3 regions of the Streptomyces sp. NPDC093097 genome follow, and region 3 is predicted to be linked to each of the others. Evidence: riboswitches for the same ligand, from Rfam matches in the RefSeq annotation. Region 3 holds a riboswitch; each other region holds the start of a gene.
What was found. A riboswitch is a leader RNA that binds a small molecule or an ion and turns the genes downstream of it on or off. The one in region 3 is predicted to bind cobalamin.

Region 1: another riboswitch for cobalamin. It lies ahead of thiI (tRNA uracil 4-sulfurtransferase ThiI); the one in region 3 lies ahead of cobN (cobaltochelatase subunit CobN).
Region 2: another riboswitch for cobalamin. It lies ahead of metE (5-methyltetrahydropteroyltriglutamate--homocysteine S-methyltransferase); the one in region 3 lies ahead of cobN (cobaltochelatase subunit CobN).

Annotation. Positions count from the first base shown of each region.
Region 1 is NZ_JBIVOW010000005.1:370,150-373,418, forward strand. It holds gene ACIQE0_RS11840 (amidohydrolase family protein) at 1-853, shown strand, start outside; gene ACIQE0_RS11845 (DUF1203 domain-containing protein) at 947-1,465, opposite strand; cobalamin riboswitch at 1,607-1,825, shown strand; gene thiI (tRNA uracil 4-sulfurtransferase ThiI) at 1,984-3,269, shown strand, end outside.
Region 2 is NZ_JBIVOW010000001.1:520,561-523,829, reverse strand. It holds gene ACIQE0_RS02130 (metal-dependent hydrolase) at 183-884, opposite strand; cobalamin riboswitch at 1,216-1,434, shown strand; gene metE (5-methyltetrahydropteroyltriglutamate--homocysteine S-methyltransferase) at 1,593-3,269, shown strand, end outside.
Region 3 is NZ_JBIVOW010000026.1:34,789-38,057, forward strand. It holds gene ACIQE0_RS32960 (precorrin-8X methylmutase) at 1-99, opposite strand, end outside; gene cobG (precorrin-3B synthase) at 96-1,616, opposite strand; cobalamin riboswitch at 1,700-1,851, shown strand; gene cobN (cobaltochelatase subunit CobN) at 1,884-3,269, shown strand, end outside.

The DNA.
Region 1 (3,269 bases), on a different contig from region 3:
GGTCTTCGCCTACGGCAACAGCTATCCCTACGCGGTCGCCCACGGCTGCGCCCTGCCCGCCGACGCCCGCCGCGTCCGCTCCGAGATCCTTCACGACGACCGCGCACTGGTCACCATGGCGCTGGTCACCGAGACCGGCGGAGACGACGACGCCGAGCGTGCCAACGCGGCCCTCGCCAAAGACCTGGGCCTGCGCACGGCGCGGCACTTCTCCGGCTCCCTCTCCGCGGCCCGGCTGCGTGACATCGGCGCGCTCGTGCCCGGCACCACCGTCATTCACGGCAACGGCATGAGCGCCGAGGAACTGCGGATCGTCGCCGATGCCGGCGGCAGCGTCTCCGTCTCCGCCCCCATCGAAATGATCATGGGGCACGGCTACCCCATGACGCATGCGGCCAAGGCCGTTCCCGGCCTGCTGGTCAGCCTGAGTGCCGACGTCGAGACGACCGTCTCCGGCGACATGTTCTCCCAGATGCGTGGCGCTTATCAGGCCGCCCGCCGTGCCTGGCACCACCAGCAGCGGCCCGTCACCGCCCCGGTCGGCGTCCGCGACATCTTGCGCATGGCCACCGTCGACGGAGCCCGCAGCCTCGGCCTGGAAGGCCGTACCGGTTCCCTCACCCCCGGCAAGCAGGCCGACCTGCTCGTGCTGCGCGCCGACCGTCCCGACGTGGCCCCCGTCCACGACGCCTACAGCACCGTCGTTCTCCAGATGGACCGCTCCCACCTCGACACGGTCCTCGTCGCCGGCCGGCCCCACCTCGTCGACGGCCGTCCCTGTGCGGACAGTGCGGCACTGCTGCGGGACGCGGCCCAGGCCACCCGGCGACTGCGGTCGCCGAAGGCCCGTTGACGCCCAAGTCCGGTCCGGCAACCGGACGTTGGACTCCCCCGTCCCCTTCGGACAGCCGGTCCGTCGACACCGGCCGGTCAGGTGGCGTGGCGGCTACCGCGGCTCGGTGGAGGGCCGTCGCACCTCGAAGAAGAAGCACCCGTATTCCAGTGCCCTGACGTGTACGAGCACCACGTCCGGGTCGCTGAACGCCTCGTCGAAGGCCGCGTCGAAGCCGGTGGTGGCGTCGGCCGGAATCTCCAGGAGGCGTCCGCCGGCGATATGGCCCCGGGCGTCGTAGCGGCGCACGGTGCGCAGGGCGCCCGGCCGATCGAAGGGGTAGCCGTCGCCGGGGGTGAACCCCTCGCATTCCTCGGCGTGGATGAAGACGGGGCCCTGTTCGTCGTAGGCGCCCGGGAGGGCCCCGCCGGCGGCGGCCCAGCGTCGCAGCGGGGCGTAGGAGACGAGGGCGATGCGCTCGCCGGGCCTGGTGGGGCGCAGGCAGCAGCGCAGCGGGGAGCCCGCGTCGTCGTCGGTCACGGTGTACGGGGCGCAGGGGCGGCCCGCGTCATCGGCGATCCGCAGTTCCTTGAGGACGGCCGGGTCTACGGGGAGCACGGTGTACCTGGTCATGTGCTCATGCTGGCTCGGCGCACGGGCGAGTGCTGGCAGGAAACGGACGTCGCGTTGGCGCGCTTCCGTATGCGGGGGCTTCGGACGGCCTTCAGCCGCCCAAAGCCCTCGCTGGATTCACGGACCGCGTGCCGCCTTGTCTACCCTGTACCGGCAGCTGGTTCGCCCCGTCCTCCAGGCGGGGTGTCGCAAGAGGGAACCCGGTGGGAATCCGGGACTGCCTCGCAGCGGTATGTGGGAACGACCGCCGTCATCGAGCACTGGGTACACAGGGTGCCTGGGAAGCGACGGTCAGTAGGTGTCCCGTCCTTCGGTACGTGCCCACGAGTCCGAAGACCTGCCACTGCCGGTGCGGGGTGAGATCACGAGATCGCCGCGCACACGTCCACAGCGTCCCGGTCGCGGGGCCGTTGAGCGAGTGGTGCGGTTCCGCCCCGCCGTGCCTGGTGGTGCGCGGGGCCCGCCTCGCGTGCACGGTCCGGCGCCGGTTCTCACGACGACTCGCGAAGGAGAGTTTCGTGCCCGGTGAAGCAAGCGCTTCCGCCCTTCCCGCCCTCAGGACACCGAGCCCGGAGGGGTACTGCGTCCTGCTCAAACACGGTGAGATCTTCCTCAAGGGCCGCAACCGGCACCGCTTCACCGAGCGGCTGCACGACAACCTCCGCGGCGCGCTGCGCGGGGTCGGCGGCTCCACCTGGATCAAGTCCCTGCAGAACATCACCGTGCTCGGTGGCCAGGTCCCGCAGGACGTCCTCGTCGAGCGCGCCCGCCGGGTGATCGGGTTCAACGCGGTGGAGCCGGCCCTGCGCGTCCCGAGCACCGTCCAGGCCATCACCGAGGCGGTCGTGGGCGCGGTCGCCGGGGCCCGGGCCGAGCGGCCCGCGATCACCTTCGCGGTGCGGGTCAAGCGCCGGAACAAGGACTTCGAGATGACCTCCTCGCAGTTCGAGCGGTTTCTCGGGGCGCGGGTCCTTGCGGCCCTGGGGCCGGTGCCGGTGAACCTCTCCGCTCCGGACGTACGGGTCTCGGTCGAGATCGACCACAAGGAGAGCTACGTCTCCTGGGTCCGTCTTCCGGGCCAGGGCGGGCTGCCGGTCGGTTCCAGTGGGCGCGCGCTGGTGTTGCTGTCCGGCGGGTACGACTCGCCGGTGGCGGCCTACCGGGCGATGCGCCGGGGGCTGCGCTGCGACTTCGTGCACTTCACGGGCGCGCCGTACACCAACGCCGCTTCGCTGTACAAGGCTTATGCCCTGGCCCGTGAGCTCAATCGCTACCAGCCCGGCGGGCGGCTGCATGTCATCGCCCTGGGCCATGCGCAGAAGCAGTTGGCGATCGCGGGGGCCGGCCGGCTCCAGGTCGTCGCGCAGCGGCGGCTGATGGTCCGCACGGCCTCCGCGCTGGCGGGCCGCCTCCGGGCGGAGGCGCTGGTGACCGGCGACAGCCTGGGGCAGGTGGCCAGCCAGACACTGGCGAACATGGCCGCCGTCGACGAGGCGGCCACCCTGCCGGTCCTGCGGCCGCTGGTCGGCTGGGAGAAGCAGGAGATCATCGACGAGGCCCGGTCCATCGGCACCGCGGAGATCTCCGTGCTGCCGGACGAGGACTGCTGCCAGCTCCTCGCGCCGCCCCGGGTCACGCTCCGGGCCGGTCTGACCGACCTGCGTTCGGTGGAGAAGCGCCTCGACGTGGACGACCTGGTGGACGGCCTGCTGCGTGACGTGCAGGTCATGCACCCGGGAGAGAGCGTCGAGGAGGCGGCGTCGGAAGACGGGCCGGAAGGGGCGGTCGGCCGCGAGCACACCGG
Region 2 (3,269 bases), on a different contig from region 3:
CGTGCTGCGCAATGCGTCCACTGATCGACTCGGCGACTCGTCGACGGCCGGAACCCGCCGGCAGCGTCCGGCATCGGCCGTTCATGACACCAGGCCCTGCCGTCGCCCTCCCTCCGGGCGCCGGAAGGAAGTGCGACGACAGGGCCTGGGCTGGGAAGCGGGGCTCTGGGGCTGGCCGGGGTCTAACTGAAGGAGTCCGGCGACAAGGCCGTGAACCAGAGCAGGGCGACGGTGGCGACGCCCATGATCGGGGTCAGTATCTCCGTCTCCAGCTTGTTGCCGCTGTGCTTGATGATGACGATCTCGTAGCGCTTCCTCAGAGGCCACAGCCACGGGGCGCCCATCTTCGTGATGGAGTCCCCCAGCAGATGGGCCAGGCAGCCGAGCCCGATGGCGTACGGCAGCCAACCGGGCGCCGACGGGATGAACTTGGCGATGACGCCGGTGCCGATGCCGGCCATCGCGACGATCGTGGCCCAGGCGGAGAAGCCGTGGCCGGGCGGGCAGAGATTGAGCGCGCGCACGGCGAGGGCCAGCAGGAAGAAGGTCATCCCGAGGGTGAAGGGCCGCCCCAGGTACTCCACACCGGCCCAGCTGCCGACGGTCATCAGGGCCACGAAGAACAGCGAGTGGGTGGCATGGCGGTGGCCGCCGGAGGCCCAGGCCACGAAGCGGCACAGGGTCTTGGACACCGGGCCGAGGAAGTTGGCGATGGTGCCGTCGTGGTGGTCCAGGTCGGGCAGCAGCGCGGCACCGGCGCACAGCACCGTGCCCATCAGGATCTCCTGGGGCTGGAGATGCGTGTGCATCAGCAGCGGGGGCAGAAACGGTGTGGTGCCTGCGAAGAGCAGTGCCCCGCTCATCGCATGCGAATGGCCCATCATGGTGCGTCGTCCTCCCCGTACGTGGCACGCCCTCGACGTGCCCCAACCTCGGCGGAGACGGTATCAGCGCGATCGCCGCAACTGCGCCGCAGGAGGGGCGATCCGCAACCCCTCGTTCCTGGAGGTGCTGATGAGGCATCCGCTCAGCTCGTGGTTCCTGACGCCCAGCCACCGGCCTTCGCTCCTCCCCCAGTTCAGGACCGGTGGAGCCGGCATCGCCCTCATCGACGATCCGACCGTCCCGCCGGAAAGAGCGGCAATCCGGAAGAAACAGGGGGAAGGGAAGATCCACATCATGGACGGAACCCTGCGCGCCGCGGCCGGGCCCCGTAGAGTGAGCGGTGCAGCTGGTTCGCCCCGTCCGCCAGGCGGGAGCGTCGCAAGAGGGAACCCGGTGGGAATCCGGGACTGCCCCGCAGCGGTGAGCGGGAACGACCGCCGTCATACGCACTGGGCCCGACCGGGTCTGGGAAGCGACGGCCAGTAGGTGTCCTCCTTCAGGAGGGCGCGCCCGCGAGTCCGAAGACCTGCCAACTGCCCGTGCGCGGACGACCCGTGCGCGGACATCCCGGTGACCTCGAGGGCGGGTCGGCGTACATACCAGTCGGGTGACCGCGCCGTGCGAGGTCCGTCCGTCCGGTGCGTCACCCTTCGCGTCCTCGTCCCGTCCCCGGGATCTCAGGGATTCATCTCGCGAAGGAGATCTCCGTGAACGCCAAGCCCGCAGCCGCGGCAGCACGGGCCACCGTGTACGGCTACCCCCGCCAGGGCCGCCACCGGGAACTGAAGAAGGCCATCGAGGGCTACTGGAAGGGCCGCGTCACCGCGGACGCCCTGCGCGCCACCGCCGCGGAACTGCGCCGCGGCACCTGGCAGGAGCTGGCGGAAGCCGGCATCGGCGAGGTCCCCACCGGCGACTTCTCGTACTACGACCACGTCCTGGACGCCAGCGTCATGGTCGGTGCGATCCCCGAGCGCCATCGCGCGGCCGTCGCCGCCGACCCCCTGGACGGCTACTTCGCCATGGCGCGCGGCACCCAGGACGCCGCGCCGCTGGAAATGACCAAGTGGTTCGACACCAACTACCACTATCTCGTGCCCGAGTTGGGTCCGGACACCGTCTTCGCCCCCGACTCCACCAAGCAGGTCGCCGAGCTCAAGGAGGCCCTCGCCCTGGGCCTGACGGCCCGGCCGGTCCTCGTCGGACCGGTCACCTACCTCCTGCTGTCCAAGCCCGCCCCCGGCGTGGCCGCCGACTTCGAGCCGCTGACGCTCCTCGACCGGCTGCTGCCGGTGTACGCCGAGGTCCTCGCCGACCTGCGCGCGGCGGGCGCGGAGTGGGTGCAGCTCGACGAGCCGGCCCTTGTCCAGGACCGCACCCCGGCCGAACTGGCCGCCGCCGAACGCGCCTACCGCGCCCTGGGCGCCCTCACCGACCGGCCGAAGCTGCTGGTCGCCTCCTATTTCGACCGGCTCGGCGACGCCCTCCCGGTACTGGCCAAGGCCCCGGTCGACGGGCTCGCGCTGGACTTCACCGAGGCCGCGGCCGCCAACCTCGACGCCCTCGCCGCGGCCGGCGGCCTGCCCGGCAAGCGCCTGGTCGCCGGCGTCGTCAACGGCCGCAACATCTGGGTCAACGACCTGGGCCACTCCCTCGCCACCCTCGGCACCCTTCTCGGCCTGGCCGACCAGGTCGACGTGGCCGCCTCCTGCTCCCTGCTGCACGTCCCGCTCGACGCGACGGCCGAACGGGACATCGCACCGGAGATCCGGCGCTGGCTCGCCTTCGCCCGCCAGAAGACCGCCGAGCTCGCCGCCCTCGCCAAGGGCCTCACCCACGGCACCGGCGCCATCGCCGCCGAACTCGCGGCCAACCGCGCCGACTTGGTATCCCGGGCCGCTTCCCCGATCACCCACGACCCGGCCGTACGGGGACGCACCGCGGCCGTCACCGACGCCGACTCCCGCCGCTCCCACCCCTACGCCGAGCGGACCGCCGCCCAACGCGCCCACCTCGGCCTGCCGTTGCTGCCGACCACCACCATCGGCTCCTTCCCGCAGACCGACGAGCTCCGGGCCGCCCGCGCCGACCTGCGCGCCGGCCGCATCGACACCGCCGCCTACGAGGACCGCATCAAGGACGAGATCCAGCACGTCATCTCCTTCCAGGAGAAGACCGGCCTGGACGTCCTGGTGCACGGCGAGCCCGAACGCAACGACATGGTCCAGTACTTCGCCGAGCAGCTCACCGGCTACCTCGCCACCCGGCACGGCTGGGTCCAGTCCTACGGCACCCGCTACGTCCGCCCGCCGATCCTGGCCGGCGACCTCTCCCGCCCCGCGCCCATGACCGTCCGCTGGACGACCTACGCCCAGTCCCTCACC
Region 3 (3,269 bases):
GTCGGCGGGCAGTCCGGACAGGTCCGCCTCGGCGCGGATGGTGGCGAAGGACTGGCGGTAGATGGCCGCCCCGTCCTTTTCGTAGTCGAACGCGGTCACTGGGGCCTCGGGGTCGTGGAGTGCGGGGTGGAAGAGGGGTGGGGCGTACCGGAGGGGGACGCGGTTTCCCGTGGCACCGGGGCCGGTTCGGCCGTGGTGCGGGACACCGGATCCCGCGGTGGTGTTTCACGTGAAACGGTGCCCGGCCGCGAGGTTTCACGTGAAACCGGCGGCGGGGCAAGGGTGTTGGGGCGTACCGCGGTGGTGCGGTACCCGTCGGACGTGGCCAGGACATCGACCCAGGCACCGTGCGGATGACCGCAACGCCGAGCGCAGCCCGACCAGTGCACGGGCAGTCCACCGGGCAGGCCGGGGCCGTCCGCCGGGACGGTCAGGCCCTCGGCGAGGGCGGCCGCGGCATCGCTCCGCACGTCCGTCAGGGACTTGGCGCAGCCGGGAAGACCGGTGCAGGCGGTGACCCCGCGCCACGGGGAGGCCGGGTCGGTGACCAGCCCGGCGGCGGCGAGGTCGGACAGCCGTCGGGCCGCCGCGGCGGCCGGCAGGCCGGGGAGGACGATGCCGCGCCAGGGCGTGAGGCGCAGCGCGCCGGAGCCGTCCGCGGCGGCGACCTCGGCCAGCAGCCGCCACTGGGCCACCGTCAGCCGGCCGAGCGGCGCCAGGACCACGAGGGCGCGGCGGCCGTCCGGACCCTCGACCGGGCCGGGCGCGGTGGGGTCCGGGTACGGCGCCGCCGGCCGCGGGCCGGGCGCCCCGGCGTACTCCGCGGAGATCCCCGCGGACCGCAGCGCACCGTGGACGTCCTGGGCGGTCAGCGGCCGTGCGGCGGGGAGTTCGCGGACCCGCCAGGCGCCGCTGCCGCTCGCCGTGGCGGCGGCCAGGAAGGTCTCGGCGGCGGTCAGCGCCGCCCGCGGGACGTCGTCCGCCGCGATCCGCAGCGCCGTCCGGTCGTCGCCGACCCGGAGCAGCGCCCCCTGCCCGGACGCCGCTCCCGGCGCGGACGCGGTGGCCGCCGCGGCCGGCCGGACCGATTCTGCGAGCAAGGTCACATCGCCGCCGAGGCCCGCCACATCGCCCCGCCCGTCGTCGAGGACGAAGAGGAAACGGCCCGAGAGCGCCGTCGCCGGCTCGCTCGCGCACAGCAGCGCGTCCAGGCTCCGGGCCCACAACCGCACGTCGGAGGGGGTGTGCCGGTCCAGCCCGGCCAGCGGCGAGGCCAGGATGTTGCGGATCCGCTCATGGCGTACGGACGGCAGCAGCCCGGCGTCGGCGAGGAGGTCGGCGAGGGGGCCGCCGCAGTCGTCGGGCAGACCGCGGAGTTCGACGTTGCCGCGGGAGGTGAGCGAGAGGTGGCCGTCGCCCAGACGCTCCGCGGCGTCCGCCAGCGCGTCGGCCTGATGAGACGTCAAGTCCCCTGCGGGCAGCCGTATTCGGGCGAGGCTGCCGTCGGCGGCGGAGTGCAGCCGCAGCGCTCCCGGGCAGGCGTCACCGCGATCCCGCACCGGCGGTCCGGCCCGGTCGGGGCGTGAAGAGGGGGAGGGCGGCATGGCGGCGAGCATACCTACGCCACCGGACCCGGAACCGGGGCGAGGGGGCGTGCGGGACGGGTTCCCGACGCCCGCTCCCGCAGCGTGCCCGCAGCCCTTACTATGCAGGTCGGCGGGTCGGCTGACCCGCCGGACGCCAGCGACGGCGCCAGGGAGGAAGCCCGGTGAGAATCCGGCGCGGTCCCGCCACTGTGAACCCGGCCACGGCCGGGTGAGCCAGGAACTCCCGCCGTCCATACGACCACCCGGGGCGTGGACACCCCGAGGAAGGGCTGCGCCGTGATCCTGCTGTTGTCGACCTCGGACACCGACCTGCTCAGCGCTCGCGCGGCCGCGGGCCCCGTGCCGTACCGGCTCGCCAACCCCGCCCGCCTCGACGTCGCCGAACTCCCCGGTCTCCTGGAGGGCGCCGACCTCGTCGTCGTCCGCCTGCTCGGCGGCCTGCGGGCCTGGCAGGACGGCCTGGACGTGCTGCTGGCCGCGGACCAGCCCCGCCCGGTCGTGGTGCTCACCGGCGAACAGGCCCCCGACGCCCAGCTCATGGAGGCCTCCACGGTCCCCGTCGGGATCGCGGCCGAGGCGCACGCCTACCTCGCGCACGGCGGCCCGGCCAACCTCTCCCAGCTGGCCTGCTTCCTCAGCGACACCGTCCTGCTCACCGGCCACGGCTTCGAGCCGCCCGCGACCGCCCCGTCCTGGGGCCCGCTGGAGCGGCCGGCGTCAAAGGCGACCGGTCCGACGGTGGCCGTGCTCTACTACCGCGCCCACCACATGAGCGGCAACACCGCCTTCGTGCACGACCTGTGCGACCAGATCGAGCGCGCCGGCGGCCGTCCGCTGCCGCTCTACGTCGCCTCGCTGCGCGCCCCCGAGCCGGAGCTGGTCGAGGAACTGCGCGCGGTCGACGCCGTCGTCACCACCGTCCTGGCCGCCGGCGGCACCAAGCCGGCCGAGGCTTCCGCGGGCGGCGACGACGAGTCCTGGGACGCCGGCGCGCTGGCCGCCCTGGACGTGCCGATCCTCCAGGCCCTGTGCCTGACCGGGTCGCGGGCCTCCTGGGAGGCGAACGACGAGGGGCTCTCCCCGCTGGACGCCGCCTCGCAGATCGCGGTGCCCGAGTTCGACGGGCGGCTGATCACCGTGCCGTTCTCCTTCAAGGAGGTCGACGAGGACGGCCTCCCGGTGTACGTCGCGGACGCCGAACGGGCCGCGCGGGTCGCCGGGATCGCGGTCCGGCACGCCCGGCTGCGGCACATCCCGGCCGCCGAGAAGCGGCTGGCGCTGGTGCTGTCGGCCTACCCCACCAAGCACTCCCGGATCGGCAACGCGGTCGGCCTGGACACCCCGGCGAGCGCCGTCGAACTGCTGCGCCGCCTGAAGGCCGAGGGCTACGACTTCGGCAGCGAGCCGGTGCCGGGCCTCGCGTCCGGCGACGGCGACGAGCTGATCTACGCCCTCATCGAGGCCGGCGGCCATGACCAGGAGTGGCTGACCGAGGAGCAGTTGGCCCGCAACCCGGTCCGCATCCCGGCCGCCGACTACCGCCGCTGGTACGCCACGCTGCCGCAGGAGCTGCGGGAGTCCGTGGAGGAGCACTGGGGCCCGCCGCCCGGCGAGATGTTCGTCGACCGCAGCACGAACCCCGAGGGCGACATCGTGCTGGCC